DNA from 2 places in the Erwinia sp. GW821-FHT03D09 genome. Region 2 is predicted to be linked to the other one. Evidence: predicted binding sites of a transcription regulator. Region 2 holds the regulator's gene; the other holds the start of a gene.

Region 1 (8,894 bases), on a different contig from region 2:
TGGAGCAGCCTGGTAGCTCGTCGGGCTCATAACCCGAAGGTCGTCGGTTCAAATCCGGCTCCCGCAACCAATTAAACACCCTTCAGGGTGTTTTTTTGTATCTGCAGTTTGTTCGCTGATGTAAAGCGGATGGTTTCCCCGCCCACTCTTCTCTACTTATGCGGGCTCAGCGATGCGCCTTTCGCAAAGTACGCCTTAATCCCGGCAAAAATCGACTCAGCCACCTGCTGCTGAAAATGCGCGGTACGCAGCTTGCGCTCTTCTTCTATATTGCTGATAAACGCCGTTTCAACCAGTATTGATGGAATATCAGGGGCTTTCAGTACGGCAAACCCGGCCTGGTCAACGCTGCGCTTGTGCAGATGATTCACTTTCCCCAACCGTGACAGCACCTCTTTACCGAACTTCAGACTGTCGTTAATCGTCAGGCTCTGCACCATATCGAACATCGTATGGTCGAGATAACGATCGCCGCTCATGCTCACGCCGCCAATCAAATCCGATTCGTTCTGAGTTTGCGCCAGATAACGCGCTGCGGTACTGGTCGCGCCTTTGGTAGACAGAGCAAAGACCGATGACCCGCGAGCGGCACGGCTGGTAAAGGCATCTGCGTGAATCGACACAAACAGATCCGCACGCTGCTTACGTGCTTTCGCCACCCTCACCTTTAGCGGGATAAACACGTCTTCATTACGCGTCATATAAGCACGCATATTTGGGTGTTTATCGATCAGCGCTTTCAGACGGCGGCCAATCTTCAGTACCACATCCTTCTCGCGAGTTTTATGCTTGCCGACCGCACCGGGATCTTCCCCACCGTGCCCGGGGTCAATCATAATCACGATGGGCCGATCTTTCCCTGCCTTACCCGGCAGCGGTGCCGCAGCGGGCTGGCTGCGTTCCAGCTTGCCCTGATTGTAATCTTCCAGTAATGCCAGCAGCGGATCATCACCGTATGGCTGTTTAACCGGGTAGAGATCCAGCACCAGGCGGTTTTTGATCCCGGCGACCGGCGCCAGCGTGAAGGTTTTAGGTGAAACGTTTTGCTTCAGTTCCAGCACCAGCCGTACGGTACTGGCATCAAACTGGCCCACGCGGGCATTTTTGATATAGGGGTCGTCCTGACGCACCAGATTGCCGACACCGTTCAGTGTGCGATTGAGCTGGATATTTTCAATATCGACCACCACACGGTCGGGATTACTGAGCGCGAACTGCTTATACTTCAGCGGGATATTGGACTCAATGGTCAGACGAGAATAGGTTGACGATGGCCAGATACGGATCGCCACAACATGGCCGCCGGCAGCCATACCTGCCCGGCTGACGCTGAGCAGCAATACGGCGCCCGCTCCCTGTAAAAACCGTCGTCGGTTGAGGGATGTTGAATCGGTCATGCCACTCCAGTTGCTGTAAATTGATTAATAAAAAGACAAACGTTTGTTTTTTGCAAAAACTTTAGCGAATCCCTTAACCAGTGTCACCCCAAAAAAGCGATTAAATGCAGCACATTAGCGTGAGCAAAAATCAGTGCTGGGTGATAACTAAGGAAAAATGCCACTTGCGCCCGAAGCAATAAAAGAATAAAAATACACATTTACCGAATAATAATGCAAAGAGGGTTTGCCGTGAAGGAACGTAGTACCGAGCTGGTTCAGGGTTTTCGCCATACCGTTCCCTATATCAATGCCCACCGTGGTAAGACGTTTGTCATTATGCTGGGTGGTGAAGCCATCGAGCATGAGAACTTCTCAAGCATCGTTAACGATATTGGCCTGCTGCATAGCCTGGGCATCCGCCTGGTGGTGGTTTACGGGGCCAGGCCGCAGATCGATGCCAACCTCTCCGAGCGAAATCTCGAGCCTGTTTATCACAAGCATACCCGTGTAACGGACGCGCAATCGCTGGAGCTGGTCAAACAGGCCGCCGGTCGGCTGCAGCTGGATATTACCGCTCGTCTGTCGATGAGCCTGAACAATACCCCGCTTCAGGGCGCGCATATTAATGTAGTCAGCGGCAACTTTATTATCGCCCAACCGCTGGGCGTGGATGACGGGGTGGATTACTGCCACAGCGGCCGCATTCGCCGCATTGATGAAGAGGCGATCCATCGTCAGCTGGACAGCGGTGCCATCGTGTTGATGGGCCCGGTTGCCGTCTCCGTCACCGGCGAAAGCTTTAATCTGACCTCGGAAGAGGTGGCAACCCAGCTGGCGATTAAGCTGAAAGCAGAAAAAATGATCGGTTTCTGCTCAGAGCAGGGGGTCACCGACAGCAGCGGCGATATTGTCTCCGAACTGTTCCCGAACGAAGCACAGCAGCGTATTGAAGAGCTGGAAAACGATCGGGACTATCATTCCGGCACCGTGCGTTTTCTGCGCGGCGCGGTGAAAGCATGCCGCAGCGGCGTGCGTCGCAGCCATCTGATTAGCTATCAGGAAGACGGTGCACTGCTGCAGGAGCTGTTCTCCCGTGACGGTATTGGTACGCAGATCGTAATGGAGAGTGCCGAGCAGATCCGTCGCGCCACTATTAACGATATTGGCGGTATCCTTGAGCTGATCCGTCCACTGGAGCAGCAGGGTATTCTGGTGCGCCGGTCGCGTGAACAGCTGGAAATGGAAATCGATAAATTCACCATTATCGAGCGCGATAACCTGACTATTGGCTGCGCTGCGCTTTATCCGTTCCCGGAAGAGCAGATTGGTGAAATGGCCTGCGTTGCCGTTCACCCGGATTACCGCAGTTCATCACGCGGCGAAGCGCTGCTTGAGCGTATTGCACTACAGGCTCGCCAGATGGGATTGAAGAAGCTGTTCGTGCTGACCACCCGCAGTATTCACTGGTTCCAGGAACGCGGGTTCCAGCCGGTGGATGTAGAGCTGCTGCCGAGCAGCAAGAAAGAGATGTACAACTACCAGCGCCGTTCCAAAGTGCTGATGGTGGATCTGCGAGAAAACAGCGCACACGTGCGCCAGAGCTAACTGGCGCCGCGCTATTTTTACAATCGTTCCACCAAACCGCTTCGGCGCTGAGTACGCATGTTCACCGCGCTGTTAAATACGCGAGTATCAGCGTACAGCGTCAGCTGACGCTTAGCGCGGGTAATACCGGTATAAACCAGCTCACGGGTCAATACCGGCATGATCTGATTAGGCAGTACCATCAGCGTGTGCTCAAACTCTGACCCCTGAGACTTATGCACCGTCATCGCATACGCCGTGTCGTGGGGTGGCAAACGGCTGGGCTGAACCGCCTTAATCGTGCCATCAGGCAACGGGAAAAATACCTTCAGCGCCTGTTCATCATCCAGCATTGCGATGCCGATATCACCGTTAAACAGCCCCAGTAAGCGATCGTTACGAGCAATCATCACCGGCCTGCCAACATACCATTTACCGTTTGCCAGCATACCGCGACGAATCAGCCCGCTCTGGCGCAGCGTGGCTTCTATACGCTCATTCAGGCCGCTAACGCCGAACGGACCCTCGCGCAGCGCGCACAGAAGCTGGAAGCGCCCAAACGCCAGCAGCACGTCAGCAGGAGAATCCCCGGCGGCAAGCCGCGAGAGATAATCACGGTAGCCTGACGCACAGTCGTTAAGCAGCTGCTGATACTCTTCGCTGCTGCTTAAACCGTAGCGACAGATATCGCTGAACTCACCGCCAAACACCGCGCCTGCACGTTTAACATCCCCGGCGTTGACCGCCATCGCCAGCTGACCGATACCTGAGGACGCGGTAAACCGATAGCTCTTGCGCAGCAGGCAAATCGCATCACGGACAGGCGGTGCGGTTGCATCCTCATTCCCCGTCACCTCACAGCCGGTAAGCCGGGTAAGTTCAGCGGCACGCGCCGGGCTATAGCCAAATTCGGCGCACCGACAGATATCACCCAGCACGGCTCCCGCCTCAACAGAAGCCAGCTGATCGCGATCGCCAAGGAAGATAACCCGCGCCTGCGGCGGGAGTGCGGCAATCAGATTTGCCAGCATCGGCAGATCGACCATCGACGCCTCATCGATAACCAGGACATCAAGATGCAACGGGTTACCGGCATGGTAGCGCATGCGCTGGCTGCCGGGCAGCGCCCCCAGAAGGCGGTGCAGCGTTGTCGCTTCCGCGGGGAAGCGTTTGAACACGGTATCATCCAGCGCCAGCTGCTGCAGCGTTTTGCCCAGCGACTCGGTCAGGCGTGCCGCTGCCTTGCCGGTCGGTGCCGCCAGTTCAATTCGCGGAGTACCGGGATAAAGCTCAATCAGACAGGCCAGCAGTTTAGCAACCGTGGTGGTTTTACCCGTTCCCGGGCCACCGGAGATCACGGCAACCCGCCTTGTAATCGCGACCGCCGCCGCAATTTTCTGCCAGTCTTCCGGCTGCTGGCCGAAATAACGATCCAGCGTTTCACTCAGTGCAGCGTCATCAACGGGCAAAGGCTGCTGCTGACGGTGAATAAACTCCACCACTTCCCCTTCACTCTGCCACATACGGTGCAGATAGAGCCGCTGCTGCTGCATCACCAGCGGTGTGGCACACGAACCATCGCTCACAGCGGAACTCTCCGACAGGAGCTGATGCCAGTTCGCGGGTGAACCGGCAGCCTGCCAGATAGCCTGTGCCAGTTCAGGATGACGCCCGTCGAACATCTGGTCAGGATGCAGCAGTTCAAGCGGCAGACAAACGTGCCCTTCCCCGGCATCGCGGCTGACCAGGGCCGCTGCCAGCATCAGTGCGGGCTGCTGTTCACCAGCCACCATCAGGGCAAACTGCACGTCCAGTGTACGCAGCAGGCGCTGGCGACACGCCAGCTGCAGGTGCTCGATTAGCGTCATACTTCACTCTCCGCTTCGGCAGCAAATAACCGGTCGAGCGCGTTGACAAACTCCACCTGTGGCCGGGTACTGAAGATACCGTTGCTTCCCTCCGTACCGTCCAGGCCACGCAGGAAAAGATAGATAACGCCACCAAAGTGCTGTTCATAGTCGTAACCGGCCAGACGCTGACGAAGATAGCGATGCAGCGCCAGACTGTAGAGCTGATACTGTAAATCGTAGCGATGAGACTGCATCGCCTGCGCCATTGCCTCCTGGGTATAAGCGCTGCTCTCCTCCCCCAGCCAGTTCGACTTGTAGTCGAGCAGGTAATATTTTCCCTGCCAGCAGAACACCAGATCGATAAATCCTTTCAGCATGCCGCGAACCTGATAAAAATCGAGGGGTGGACATCCGGCGGAGAGCGGGTCCTGCCGCACCAGCCGATCCAGATCCTCTGCGGTGAGCAGGCGAGAAATCGGCAAATAAAATTGCAGCTCCACTCGGCATGTATCCGTGGACAGCTGATTCAGGCTAACGCCGCTGTCATTGAGCGGAGTTTGCAAAATGCGCAGCATCCATTCCGTCATCGTTGGCAGCCAGGCCATATCCAGCCCCTCGGCGCTGATCCGTTCTGTCAGCCACTGCTTATCAAGTGGTGCAGAGAAGTCCAGGGATTCAAACAGACCATGCAGGAACGTACCCGGTGCGGCACCGCGCGGGAAGGTATGCGGCGTCAGCTGTGGCAGCAGTGAATCCTGCGCCTCACCGGCGGCATCTACATCCAGCCGCGGCAAAAGATCCAGCGCCGCTGCGTGGCCGTGCTGCTGTAAACCTGAATAGCTGGTCACGCGCCAGTCGTCACGCAGCGGACGCGTCAGCCGCTGGCTGCTCAGGATTAACTGACCTTCCACCTCCGGCTGCCACAGCTCAGCTTCCGTCAGCGGTACGGCAGCCAGTGCGGTATGATCGCTTTCCATCTCTTCCAGCAGAGCACGCAGCATTGCAGCATCGGTCGCCTCGCCACGCTGGATAAGATATCCCGGCGCGCTGTGGTGCAGATCGCTGTTGCCTTCTTTCTTACGCGTTCCTTTAATCAACGGGGCAATCCCAACGCTACAGTGGTAAATCGAACGCGTCAGCGCTACGTACAGCAGCCGTAAGTCCTCGGCCAGCCGCTCTTCTTCCGCCAGGCGGGCGCTTTCTTCATCCTGCTGTAAATCCAGCAGCGCCTCGAAAGTCTGCCTGTCGTGATAGATGCCGTTTTCCGCCGCACGGTAGTTACAGACGAACGGCAGCCAGACCAGCGGATACTGCAGGCCTTTCGACTTGTGAATAGTCACAATCTGCACCAGATGGCGATCGCTCTCCAGCCGCAGTTGCTGATTAGCCACCTGGCCGTCGGGCTGCACCACCTGCTGCGCCAGCCAGCGTACCAGGGCATGCTCGCTGTCCAGCGCGGTCGCCGCCTCCTGCAATAATTCACCCAAATGCAGTAGATCGGTCAGACGGCGTTCACCACTGTCGGAAGCCAGCAAATTCTCGGCGATTTGCCGCCGCATCATCAGATCACGCAGCATCGGCAGCACGCCCCGATTCAGCCAGCGCTGACGGTAACGATCGAACTCATCTACCAGCTCATCCCATGCACGCTCATCACGACTCAGGGCATCCAGCGTCAGCGCATCAAGACCAAACAGGCTACTGGCCAGCGCGCTGCGCAAAATACGCTCCTGCTCCGGTGCCAGCACGGCCTGGAGCAGCAGCAGGACTTCGCGTGCTTCCGGTGTGGTAAATACGCTATCGCGGTTGGAAAGATAGACGGAGGGAATAGTCAGCCGATTCAGCGCCTCACGCATGACGGCGGCTTCGCTGCGGCTGCGCACCAGAATGGTAATATCTGAAGCCTGTAGCGGTTTAAGGTGCGGTATTTTTCCAATCAGCGCCAGCCCCTGCTGCCCGGCAGTCAGCCAGCGGCAGATTTCCGTCGCACACTGCTGCGCCATATAGTGCTGATAATCAGTCACTCCCACACCGTCGCCAGGCTGCAGCCAGAACTTCAGGGCGGGCTGTTGCACACCATCCACACTGAAGCTCAGGGAATGGTTGGGTTCCGCCGGACTGACCTCAATAAAAGGGATATCCTGGAACACAAACGGGGCAGGATGACGCTGGAACAGCTGATTAACGCTGGCCACCATCGACGGTGAAGAACGCCAGTTGGTTTCAAGAGTATAGTGGGCGCTGACTTCAGCCCGCGCCTTCATATAGGTAAAGATATCCGCGCCACGAAAAGCATAGATCGCCTGCTTCGGGTCGCCAATCAGCAGCAGAGCGCTATCGGCCTGCCCCACGTACAGCGTCTGAAAAATTCGATACTGCTGCGGGTCGGTATCCTGAAATTCGTCGATCAGGGCTACCGGGAAGCGCTGACGCACGGCTGCAGCCAGCAGATTACCGCCGGGCTGTTGTAACGCTGCATCGAAGCGGCCAAGCAAGTCGTCAAATCCTAACTGCGCGTGCAGGCGTTTTTCCTGGCGGGTGACTGCACGGATTTCGTCCAGCGCGTGAGCAACAATCAGGTCACGCAGCGTGCGGGGCTGTGCCAAAAAAGCATCAATCTGTTCAAACAGTGGATGAACGGGAGCGAGACCTTTTTTAGTTTTCTCCACCAGCACACGCTGGCCGAAACGTTCGAGATCTTTTGCCACGTCATAATCAAGCGTTTCGCTTTGCGCCCACTGGGTGATTTTATTCAGCCAGTTAGGTAAGTGCTTACTGTTGTAGCTACGCCTGTCGATACCTGACGCATCAATCAACTCAAACAGATTTCCCGCAGCCAGCCATGCCTGCTTCAGCGCAGTTATCTGGGCGATAATCGCCTCGTGACGCTGTTCCAGCGTTTCTTCCGGGTTTGGTGCTGACTTCAGCGAGGGCGCCTCGCCCCCCAGCCAGGGCGACAGGTCCCTGAGCAGCTGCTCAGGCCCATTCCACAGCTGGCGAACAACGCGCGCAACCGGCAGCGGCAGCGGATAACAGTGGCGTCGCCAGAAATCCGCCGCTGCACGGCGACGCAGCGGCGTTTCATCTTCAATCAGCTGCTGTTCGAACAGCATGCCGGATTCAAAGGCGTTCAGATTGAGCATCCGCTGACAGAAGCCGTGAATGGTAAAGATACCGGCTTCATCCATCTGCCGCTCGGCCGCCAGCAGTACTGATGCGGCCTGCCGCAGATCGGGAATTTGCTCAATCAACGCTTGCAGCATCGGATTACGGCTTTCACCACGCACACAGTCGATACGCAGCGCGTGGATGTCTTCACGAATACGCCCGCGAAGCTCGGCGGTGGCAGCCTCGGTAAAGGTCACCACCAAAATCTCCTCCACCGACAGCGGACGGCTGAATGCAGATTCTCCGCCTAATCCCAGCAGCAGTCGCAGATAAAGAAGGCCGATGGTAAAGGTTTTCCCCGTACCCGCCGACGCTTCAATCAATCGCTCGCCGTGCAGCGGCAGGGTTAACGCATTCAGCCTTTCCGCAACCTGCTGACTCATGGTTTATCCTGGCTCACCGGGAACGACTGTTGCAGAGTAGAGATATTCTTCCAGGTCTTCCAGCCTGCTGGAGCCGCATAGTCCGCCTTACCGTGATGGCTGCCGGAAACCTGCGATAGCAGTGCCAGACCGGTTGGTGCAATCACCGCCTGATGGAAGAAATCAGCAATACTTTCCGGCGTCAGGGCCTGAATCTGCGCAATCACTTTTTCACGGGTATCGAACTGATAATTTTCGCGATTAAAATCTTTGCTGTAGCGACTGGCTTCTTCATCCAGAGTCTGCGGACGCTGCTTCAGTTCGTTGATCATCGCTGCCTGATACTGGGCAAAATCCTCTTTGCTCAGCGCTCGCAGGCGCTTCTCAGCGGAAGGATAAAATGCCTCGAAGCGCTGCAGTAGATAGGCGGGCTGCTTCACGTTACTTTGCAACAAAAAGCCGATGCCCCACTGACGCCCTACCGGCATCTGGAAAGCAAACACCGCGTAGCCAAGCTGCTCTTCGGTTCGCAGCTGGTTATAGAACCACGG
Region 2 (8,894 bases):
TCCTTGACGGTGCGCTGGGGCAGGCTATTGGTTGTTTTGTGGCGCTGTTAGTGATTCTGCTTATTCGCGACAGCTCCAAGGCGCGTATAGGCCGCACGCTGCTGAATCGCTTTATGTATGCGGCGGTATCAGCGATGACGACCAATACGGCGAGGCGGCGGGAAAACCATCTACCCGCGCTGTATCAGCAGCTGTTTATGTTGCTGAATATCTTCCCTGGCGATATTGATAAATTCCGCCTGGCGTTGACGCTGATTATTGGCCATCAAAGGCTGCGCGATGCGGATATTCCGATTAATGACGATCTGTCGGCCTTCCATAAACAGCTGCGCCACACCGCTGACCGTGTTATTTCGGCGAGTACTGATGCGAAACGGCGTCACTATTTCACCCGTCTGCTGTCCGAATTTGATATTTACCAGCAAAAGCTGGCGCTGTATGAGGCACCGATCGGCGTGACCGAACCGGTTGCCCGGCTTGCTCAGATGCTGAAAAAATACCAAAACACCCTGATTCAGATTTGATCCTTCCGCCGGTAGCGCAGGCTACCGGCACCGACCCCGCATTTTCCTCCTGCCGATATCACTCCGTCACAAAACAGCATGGGTTTGCCATCTATACTTATTGAGATAATGGCAATCAAAACAGGAGGAATCATGACGATCTCATCATTTAAGGATAATGAACTGTTCCAGACCGGATACCTGGCGGCAGGAGAGTGGCTGCGAACGGAGTCCACGTTCCCGGTATTCAATCCTGCCACCGGCGAAACCATCGCTGAAGTTGCTAAAGCCGGTAAAGCAGAAACCGAACGGGCGATTGCAGCCGCGGCGGCCGCCTTCCCCACCTGGCGAGCGAAAACGGCAAGTCAGCGCTCGGAAATTCTTTATCGCTGGTATAAGCTGATACTGGAAAATAAAACCTGGCTGGCGCAGCTGATGACCGCCGAGCAGGGCAAACCACTCAAGGAAGCTGAAGGTGAGGTGCTGTATGCCGCCAGCTTTATTCAGTGGTTTGCCGAACAGGCCAAGCGCGCCAATGGTGAAATTATTCCACCTGCCCGGCCCGGAACGCGCATTCTGGCCACCCGTGAACCGATCGGCGTGGTGGCGGCCATTACCCCCTGGAATTTCCCGATGGCGATGCTGACCCGCAAGCTGGGTCCGGCGCTGGCCGCAGGCTGCACGGGGATTATCAAGCCGGCCAACAATACTCCGTTATCAGCATTCGCACTGTTAGCGCTGGCAAAAAAAGCCGGTGTACCGGACGGTGTACTTAATGCGGTAGCTGGCGATACCGCCGCCATCAGCGACGTGATTATGGCCAGTAAAGAGGTGAGAAAAATCTCCTTCACCGGTTCCACGCAGGTCGGCAAGCTGCTGATGCGCAACGCGGCGGAAACAATGAAAAAAGTGTCGATGGAGCTGGGGGGTAATGCCCCGTATATCGTTTTTGACGACGCGGATATTGATGCTGCGGTGAAGGGGGCGATTGCCAATAAGTTCCGCAACGCCGGCCAGGTTTGCGTCAGCGTCAACCGCTTCTATATCCAAAACAGTGTTTACGATCGCTTCGTGGAACGGCTGGCCGAGGAAGTGAAAAAGCTGAAGGTTGGCAACGGGGCTGAAGAAGGTGTCGTTGTCGGGCCATTGATTGAAGCTTCCGCATTGAAAAAGGTGGAAGAGCACGTTAACGATGCGGTGGCAAACGGGGGGCGCATCGTGGTCGGTGGTGCCCGGCACGCGCTGGGCGGAAACTTCTGGCAGCCTACGGTGATTGCCGATGCCAGTGAAAAGATGAAACTGGCAAAAGAAGAAACCTTTGGCCCGGTCGCCGCCTGTTTCCGCTTCAATGAAGAGGAAGAGGTGGTTCGTCGTGCCAACGATACCGAGTTTGGTCTGGCTGCATACTTTTACACGCAGGATCTGCAGCGGGTATTTCGCGTATCGGCGGCGCTGGAAAGCGGCATGGTAGGCATTAATGAATGTGCAGTATCGACCGAACTGGCTCCCTTTGGCGGTGTAAAAGAATCAGGCCTGGGGCGTGAAGGGTCGGTGCTTGGCCTGGAGGAGTTCCTTGAGGTAAAAGCCCTGCATATCGGCGGACTGTAATCCGACGGGCGACGAGCGTCGTCCGGCAGTTTTTTCAGCGGAGCAGCCTTAATGAGAAAAGAGATTTTTGACTTTAATGTGATTGTCGATCGGGCGCATTTTTATCGTCAGTTCAGCGAGCGCTTCGCTCTTGAGCCACACGGTATTACCGATCTCGACAGTTTATGGGATGTGCTGATCGCGGCGAAGGTGCCGTTGCCGCTGGAAATTGAGTTTATTCATCTGGGAAGTGGACAGAAGCGCCGCTATGGTGCGCTGATCCTGCTATTTGACGAAGCTGAAGAGGAGCTGGAGGGCCAGCTCCTCTTCAATGTCAGATAAGTTTTTATCAAAAAGGGCCCCGGCGAACGGGGCCAAAGGGTTCGTCATAGGCGGCTATCAATGGATAGCCTCGACGAGGAATTACTTGTAAATCTCAGCGGTCACGTGCCAGTTGTCCTGATTGCGGGCTTCTACCACGCGATAGGCGCTGGCACCCTGCATATCTGCTTTCTGTGACAGCTGCTGGCGAATATCCGAAGGTACTCCGGCCACACCGCTTAACGTAATTGTCCCCGCAGATTGCAAGTTCTCTGCCTGTTGGCTATTGACCAGTTCGGCGGCAGAAGCGCCGAAACCAATCATTGACAGAAGGCTCAATGCAGCGATGGTTGTTTTGATTTTCATAGATTATCTCCCATTTGTAATCAACAACCTACGGGCTACAGCATAATGACCAGGTCGTCGATATCACCACCGGATGCCACGCATCCGGCACGATCAATTATTTGTACAGTTCAGCCGTAGCGTGATAGTTGCCATCGTTATGCGCTTCAATCACGCGATAAGAGGTTGCACCCTGCTGGTCAGCTTTATCTGACAACTGCTGGCGGATATCGCTTGGCGCCGCATCAATGCCGCTGACGCTGATGGTACCGACAGACTGCAGATTCTGTTGAGCAACCTGAGCGTTAGTCACCAGCTGTGCAGCACTGGCACCGAATGAAAGAACAGAAGCAAGACCTAACGCAGCGATAGTAAATGTAGTTTTCATGATATTGACTCCAGATAATGTTTTTTCGGTAACCGAAAGGACTAAAAAGCATTTATTATTCTTGGGGTTACCGTACTGATCGTATTGATGCTGAATGATTTTTTTAAATCGGCTTTATTTATAGATCTCAGCGGTAGCATGCCAGTTACCGTTCTGATAGCTCTCGATAACGCGGTAGGCACTGGCACCTTTCTCCGTCGCTTTGCTATCCAGCGCCTGGCGGATATCCATTGGCGAACCGGTGATGCCGCTTACGCTGACCACACCAATTGACTGGAGATTCTGCGCCTGAGTGGCATTAACAGATTCGGCGGCAAATGTGCTGAATGACAGAGTAGAGAGTACGCTTAGAGCGGCAATAGTAGTTTTAACGTTCATGATTTTATTCCTCGTCAACTGTTTTTATCTTTTTAGTTACTGTGATTCTCATCACGGAAACAAGTATAGATCTGATAACGGGAAATATTAATAGCAGGCTAATAATATTTTTCTGGAAATTATTGCAACTGTGTGCGGTTTTAATAACTAGTAGTTATAAAAGATGCTTATATTTTGCTCTGGCTTTGTTAAATTCACGTAAAAACATCAACCTGGATGAATTTAACTATTTGTGCGGTTATTTGCGGTCGATCACACAGGTGAAATAAATAGCACTCTGCCAGGCAGGCTGTTTTCTCGCGAAAATCCAGTGATATCTACTGATGAAGGGGAGAAGAGGGAGAAGCTGGCTCGAAGAGTGAAGTAAGAGCTGCCTTACGACAGCTCAAGAATGGCCCATGTAACAGGTGTTAGCATGAGGTTAAGCGGTTGGGTACCACAGAACTGCTTATAACTCTTTCCTTTAAAGCTCCTGCTCAAACAGGACCAGGATCGCATCATGCAGCTGTTTAACGGTGAAGGTGCGGGCAGGGGTAATAAAGATGGTATCGTCCCCGGCAATAGTCCCAAGGATACCTTCGGCTTTCCCCAGCGAGTCGAGCAGGCGGGCAATCAACTGAGCGGCTCCCGGGCTGGTATGGATCACCACCAAAGCATCATTGAAGTCTACATCCAACACCAGGTTTTTCAGCGGGCTGGTGGTGGTAGGAACGCCTAGCTCGGCCGGCAGGCAGTAGACCATCTCCATTTTCGCGTTGCGTGTTCGTACCGCGCCAAACTTTGTCAGCATCCGCGAGACTTTTGACTGATTGATGTTCTCGAAGCCTTCTTCCTGCAGCGCATTGACGATTTCGCCCTGCGAGCTGAATTTTTCTTCTTTCAGTAAGGCTTTAAACGCCTTAATCAGTTCTTCTTGCTTTGATGGGTTACGCATAGGTTACCGATAAAAAGGAGGTTAATAGGGGAACCCCAAGCGGGATAGTACATTATTATGCAATTAAATGAATTTTTATGCAAACTAAAATTATGGTGCGAGGTGATAGCCTGGCAGGGGGCTGAAGTTTAACAAACTTGGTACTGAAAAGAAATCTAACCCTCCGGTACTACTTTGTACAATAAGTGAACAATTTGTTATAAAATTGATGTTGTTCGGATAAGTGCTATAGGTGTAAGGTACGCCGGATCACGATGTCTGCATGTTGCAACGACTGGCGACCAGCGATAACAGGATGTAATGCGGGCATATCTTCAGCATTTGCTGCTTTTTAGTGCTTAAGCACGCAAAACAGTAAACCCGCTATCGTCATTATCCCGCAGGTCGTCTAAGGTCGTAAGCAGACGGATTTCCCGGCATAACATGCTCAAAATAATAAGGAGTTTAGGATGAAAGTTGCAGTTCTCGGTGCAGCGGGTGGTATCGGTCAGGCTCTGGCCCTCCTTCTGAAAACCCAGCTTCCGGCTGGTTCAGAACTCTCTCTCTATGATATCGCCCCCGTAACCCCGGGCGTTGCGGTAGACCTTAGCCATATCCCTACAGCAATCAAAATTGAAGGCTTCAGCGGTGAAGATGCGACCCCGGCTTTGCAGGGCGCTGATGTGGTTCTGATTTCCGCTGGCGTAGCGCGTAAACCGGGTATGGATCGTTCCGACCTGTTTAACGTCAATGCCGGCATTGTACGCAACCTGATTGAACAGGTTGCGGCTACCGCGCCGAAAGCGTTGATTGGCATCATTACTAACCCGGTTAATACCACGGTGGCCATTGCAGCAGAAGTGCTGAAAAAGGCCGGTGTGTATGACAAAAACAAACTGTTCGGCGTGACCACGCTGGATATTATCCGTGCCAACACCTTTGTGGCTGAGCTGAAGGGCAAGCAGCCGCAGGAGCTCAACGTTCCGGTCGTGGGCGGTCACTCTGGCGTTACCATCCTGCCTCTGCTGTCGCAGATTGAAGGCGTCAGCTTTACCGAGCAGGAAGCGGCGGATCTGACCAAACGCATTCAGAATGCCGGTACTGAGGTTGTTGAAGCGAAGGCGGGTGGCGGGTCAGCTACGCTCTCAATGGGTCAGGCTGCGGCACGCTTCGGGCTTTCTCTGGTTCGCGCGTTGAAAGGGGAAAGCGATGTTGTCGAATGCGCCTATGTTGAAGGCAGCGGCGAATACGCCCGTTTCTTCTCACAGCCGCTGCTGTTGGGGAAAAACGGTATCGTTGAACGTCGTCCGATTGGCAAACTGAGCGCGTTTGAACAGCAGTCGCTTGATCACATGCTGGACACGCTGAAAAAAGATATCGCTCTTGGCGAAGATTTTATTAAGTAAGTCCGCATTTTGCCCCGTCGTCCGACGGGGCAATGCAGCCAGTTTTCCGCTACTGGCTTTTGTTCTCTTCCGGGTATGCCTGCACCGTGACCGGTAGCGTCATCTTCTTATTGTTACGCAGGATCTCAACTTCAATCACCGTTCCAGGACGGATCTCCGCGACCTGGTCCATGGTTTCCATGGCGGAAACGGCGGGAACATTATTCACCCGCGTAATAACATCGTGGATCTGTAAGCCGGCTATCTGCGCCGGGCCGGTAGGGTTCATACCGGTTATGACAATGCCCTGTGGATGCTCCAGCGTGGTATTCTGGCCGGTAAAGCGTGGGATTTCTTCCCCGGTGATACCGATATACCCACGGATCACTCGCCCGTCACGGATCAGCTTGTCCATAACCTTGGTCGCCAGCCGTGTCGGAATAGCAAAGCCCAGCCCTTCCGGCGTTTCGCCATCGCTGCTCTTATCGAATGAAAGCGTGTTGATCCCCATCAGTTCACCCAGCGAGTTAATTAGCGCGCCGCCGGAGTTACCGCGGTTAATCGAGGCGTCCGTTTGCAGGAAGTCCTGATGGCGCGATAGGCTCAGCCCCACGCGGCCGGTTGCACTAATAATGCCCTGAGTGACCGTCTGGCCAATGTTATACGGGTTGCCAATCGCCATCACCAGATCGCCGATATGTGCGACGCGTTTTGGATTGATGGGAATAACCGGCAGATTAGATGCGGTAATTTTCAGTACGGCAAGGTCGGTCAGCGAATCTGAACCCACCAGCATTGCCTCAAAGTAACGGCCATCCTGCAGGCGCACGATAATCTGATTCGCATCGTTGATGACGTGCTTGTTTGTCATAATATAGCCGCGAGGGTCCATGATGACTCCGGAACCCAGGACATTAGAAGAATTGCTGGTGCTGCGATTATAAACGTAAACCACCGCCGGTGCTGCGCGCCGCACGGCGTCGTTGTAGCTGACCGGTTTCTGGTCGGCATTGTCGCCAGACTGGGACAGCAGATCGCCACCGAACTTAAGGCTCGGAACGGCTACCAGGAGAATACCCGCCACGATCAGGCCGAATATCACGGAACGTAAAAGTTTAAGAAACATAGTTTTAAGCGGTGAATGAATGAACTAAATGCAGGATAACATGAGTTGCGCGGACACAGTAGCCTGTGCCCGCGCAGGGGGCTACTGAAGCAGTAAATAGATGCTGTCGCTGCCGCGAAGAATATTCAGCGCCAGTAGCGGAGGTTTGGCCTCCAGCAGCTTGCGCAGCTCAGCCAGATTCTGAACCGGGGTTCGATTCAGGCTGACAATAACATCATCTTTCTGCAGGCCAGCGAGCGCCGCAGGGGTACCTTTCTCAACGTTATCCACCTTGACACCTTTAGTGCCATCCGCTGCCGCTCCGTCACTGAGCGTTGAGCCCTGAAGGGCCGGAGCCAGCTGTTCTGCACTCACGGTGTCCTGGCTGCTGTTATCCAGCTTAACGCTGACAGTCGCCGGCTTACCTTCATGCAGCAGGCCAACCTTCACCTCCTGTCCCGGTGCGGTGGTGCCGATTTTCACCCGCAGTTCAGCAAAATTATTTACCGGTTTGCCGTCCACGCTGATGATAATGTCGCCGGCTTTAATGCCCGCTTTCGCCGCTGCCGAACCTGCCAGCACTTCGTTAACAAAGGCTCCACGCTGCACATCAACGTTAAAGGCTTTGGCCATATCGGCAGTCATTTCCGTGCCTTTAATACCGAGCTGTCCACGTTTGACTTCGCCAAATTTAATCAGCTGCTGGGCCAGGTTCATCGCCATATTGCCCGGAATCGCGAAACCGATGCCGATGTTGCCGCCCGCCGAAGAGAGAATCGCGGTATTTAAGCCAATCAGCTCACCGTTCAGGTTAACCAGCGCACCGCCGGAGTTGCCGTGGTTAATCGCGGCGTCGGTCTGGATAAAGTTTTCCAGTCCTTCCAGATTGAGGCCGCTACGCCCCAGTGCGGAAACAATACCGGAGGTTGCCGTCTGGCCTAAACCAAACGGGTTACCGATGGCAACGGTAAAGTCACCGACTTTTAGCTGGTCCGAGTCGGCAATACTGACCTGGGTCAGCTTGGTGGCGCCATTTAGCTGAATAAGTGCCACGTCGGTTTGTTCATCGTCTCCAATCAGTTTGGCGACAAATTCACGCCCGTCGCTGAGCTGCACTTTAATCTTGTCTGCGCCGTTCACCACATGGTAGTTGGTCAGTACATAGCCTTTCGCCGCATCGATGATGACACCGGAGGCCAGGCCTTCAAAAGGCTGCTTAGGTCCGTCATCCTGCTCGCCGTCCTGGCCCAGAAAGCGTTTCAACTGTTCAGGGATCTGCTGGTCCTGTTTCTGCGAGCCTTCTACGTAGACGCTCACCACAGCAGGTAACACTTTTTCCAGCATAGGGGCCAGGCTGGGCAACGGTTGCCCTTCAACTTGCGAAGGGAGAGAAGCCAGGGCCGAAGGAGTCATCAGTGCCAGATTAAGGCCGAGACTGAATGCTAATGCGCTTAACAGAAATGACTTTTTTTTCATCGCTACGACGCTCTCGCTACCGGAGAAGTGATATGAATACCCTGCATATGCAGGTTCTGGGGTGTGACTGACAGCGATACTTGCAACGAAATGGGGTGCCAGGCACCCCATAAGAATGGCTTATTTTCCTGCAGGGCGTTCACCACGCAGCAGGCCGGAAGCGCTGTCCGGGTAGTCCCGTGGCATCTGAACCGGTGCCTGATCGTTATCCGCTTCTGACTCAGTTAGCTGATAAGCAAAGGGATTTTTCTCTCCCGGCAGGTTCGGTAACAGGTCGTTAGACCCTTTTGCCATATGTTGGTACAGCTGGCGATAATCGCGGGCCATATTGTCCAGCAGCTCAGCGCTGTGGGCAAAATGGTTGGTCAGCTCTTCATGGTATTCCGCCAGCTCCGCTTTGCTTTTTTCCAGTTCATACTGCAGCGAGCGCTGCTCACGCAGTTTCTTGTTACCAAAACGCATTGCAACCGCGCCGATAATAATCCCAACAACT

The links. Region 2 encodes ArgR, which controls arginine synthesis, uptake and breakdown. Its sites were predicted from a motif close to ANTGAATAAAAATACANT; they were not measured.
Region 1: argA (amino-acid N-acetyltransferase) is a predicted target of ArgR. The motif match lies at 1,579-1,596, and genes of this name have one in related genera.

What each region holds. Positions count from the first base shown of each region.
Region 1 is NZ_JBWKUK010000006.1:112,150-121,043, forward strand. It holds tRNA gene AC07U6_RS07550 (tRNA-Met) at 1-70, shown strand, start outside; gene amiC (N-acetylmuramoyl-L-alanine amidase AmiC) at 153-1,397, opposite strand; gene argA (amino-acid N-acetyltransferase) at 1,611-2,984, shown strand; gene recD (exodeoxyribonuclease V subunit alpha) at 3,002-4,831, opposite strand; gene recB (exodeoxyribonuclease V subunit beta) at 4,828-8,364, opposite strand; gene ptrA (pitrilysin) at 8,361-8,894, opposite strand, start outside.
Region 2 is NZ_JBWKUK010000012.1:32,482-41,375, forward strand. It holds gene aaeB (p-hydroxybenzoic acid efflux pump subunit AaeB) at 1-524, shown strand, start outside; gene AC07U6_RS13550 (NAD-dependent succinate-semialdehyde dehydrogenase) at 657-2,111, shown strand; gene AC07U6_RS13555 (barstar family protein) at 2,163-2,432, shown strand; gene yhcN (peroxide/acid stress response protein YhcN) at 2,514-2,777, opposite strand; gene yhcN (peroxide/acid stress response protein YhcN) at 2,875-3,144, opposite strand; gene yhcN (peroxide/acid stress response protein YhcN) at 3,259-3,522, opposite strand; gene argR (transcriptional regulator ArgR) at 3,986-4,456, opposite strand; gene mdh (malate dehydrogenase) at 4,906-5,841, shown strand; gene degS (outer membrane-stress sensor serine endopeptidase DegS) at 5,891-6,946, opposite strand; gene degQ (serine endoprotease DegQ) at 7,028-8,401, opposite strand; gene zapG (Z-ring associated protein ZapG) at 8,522-8,894, opposite strand, start outside.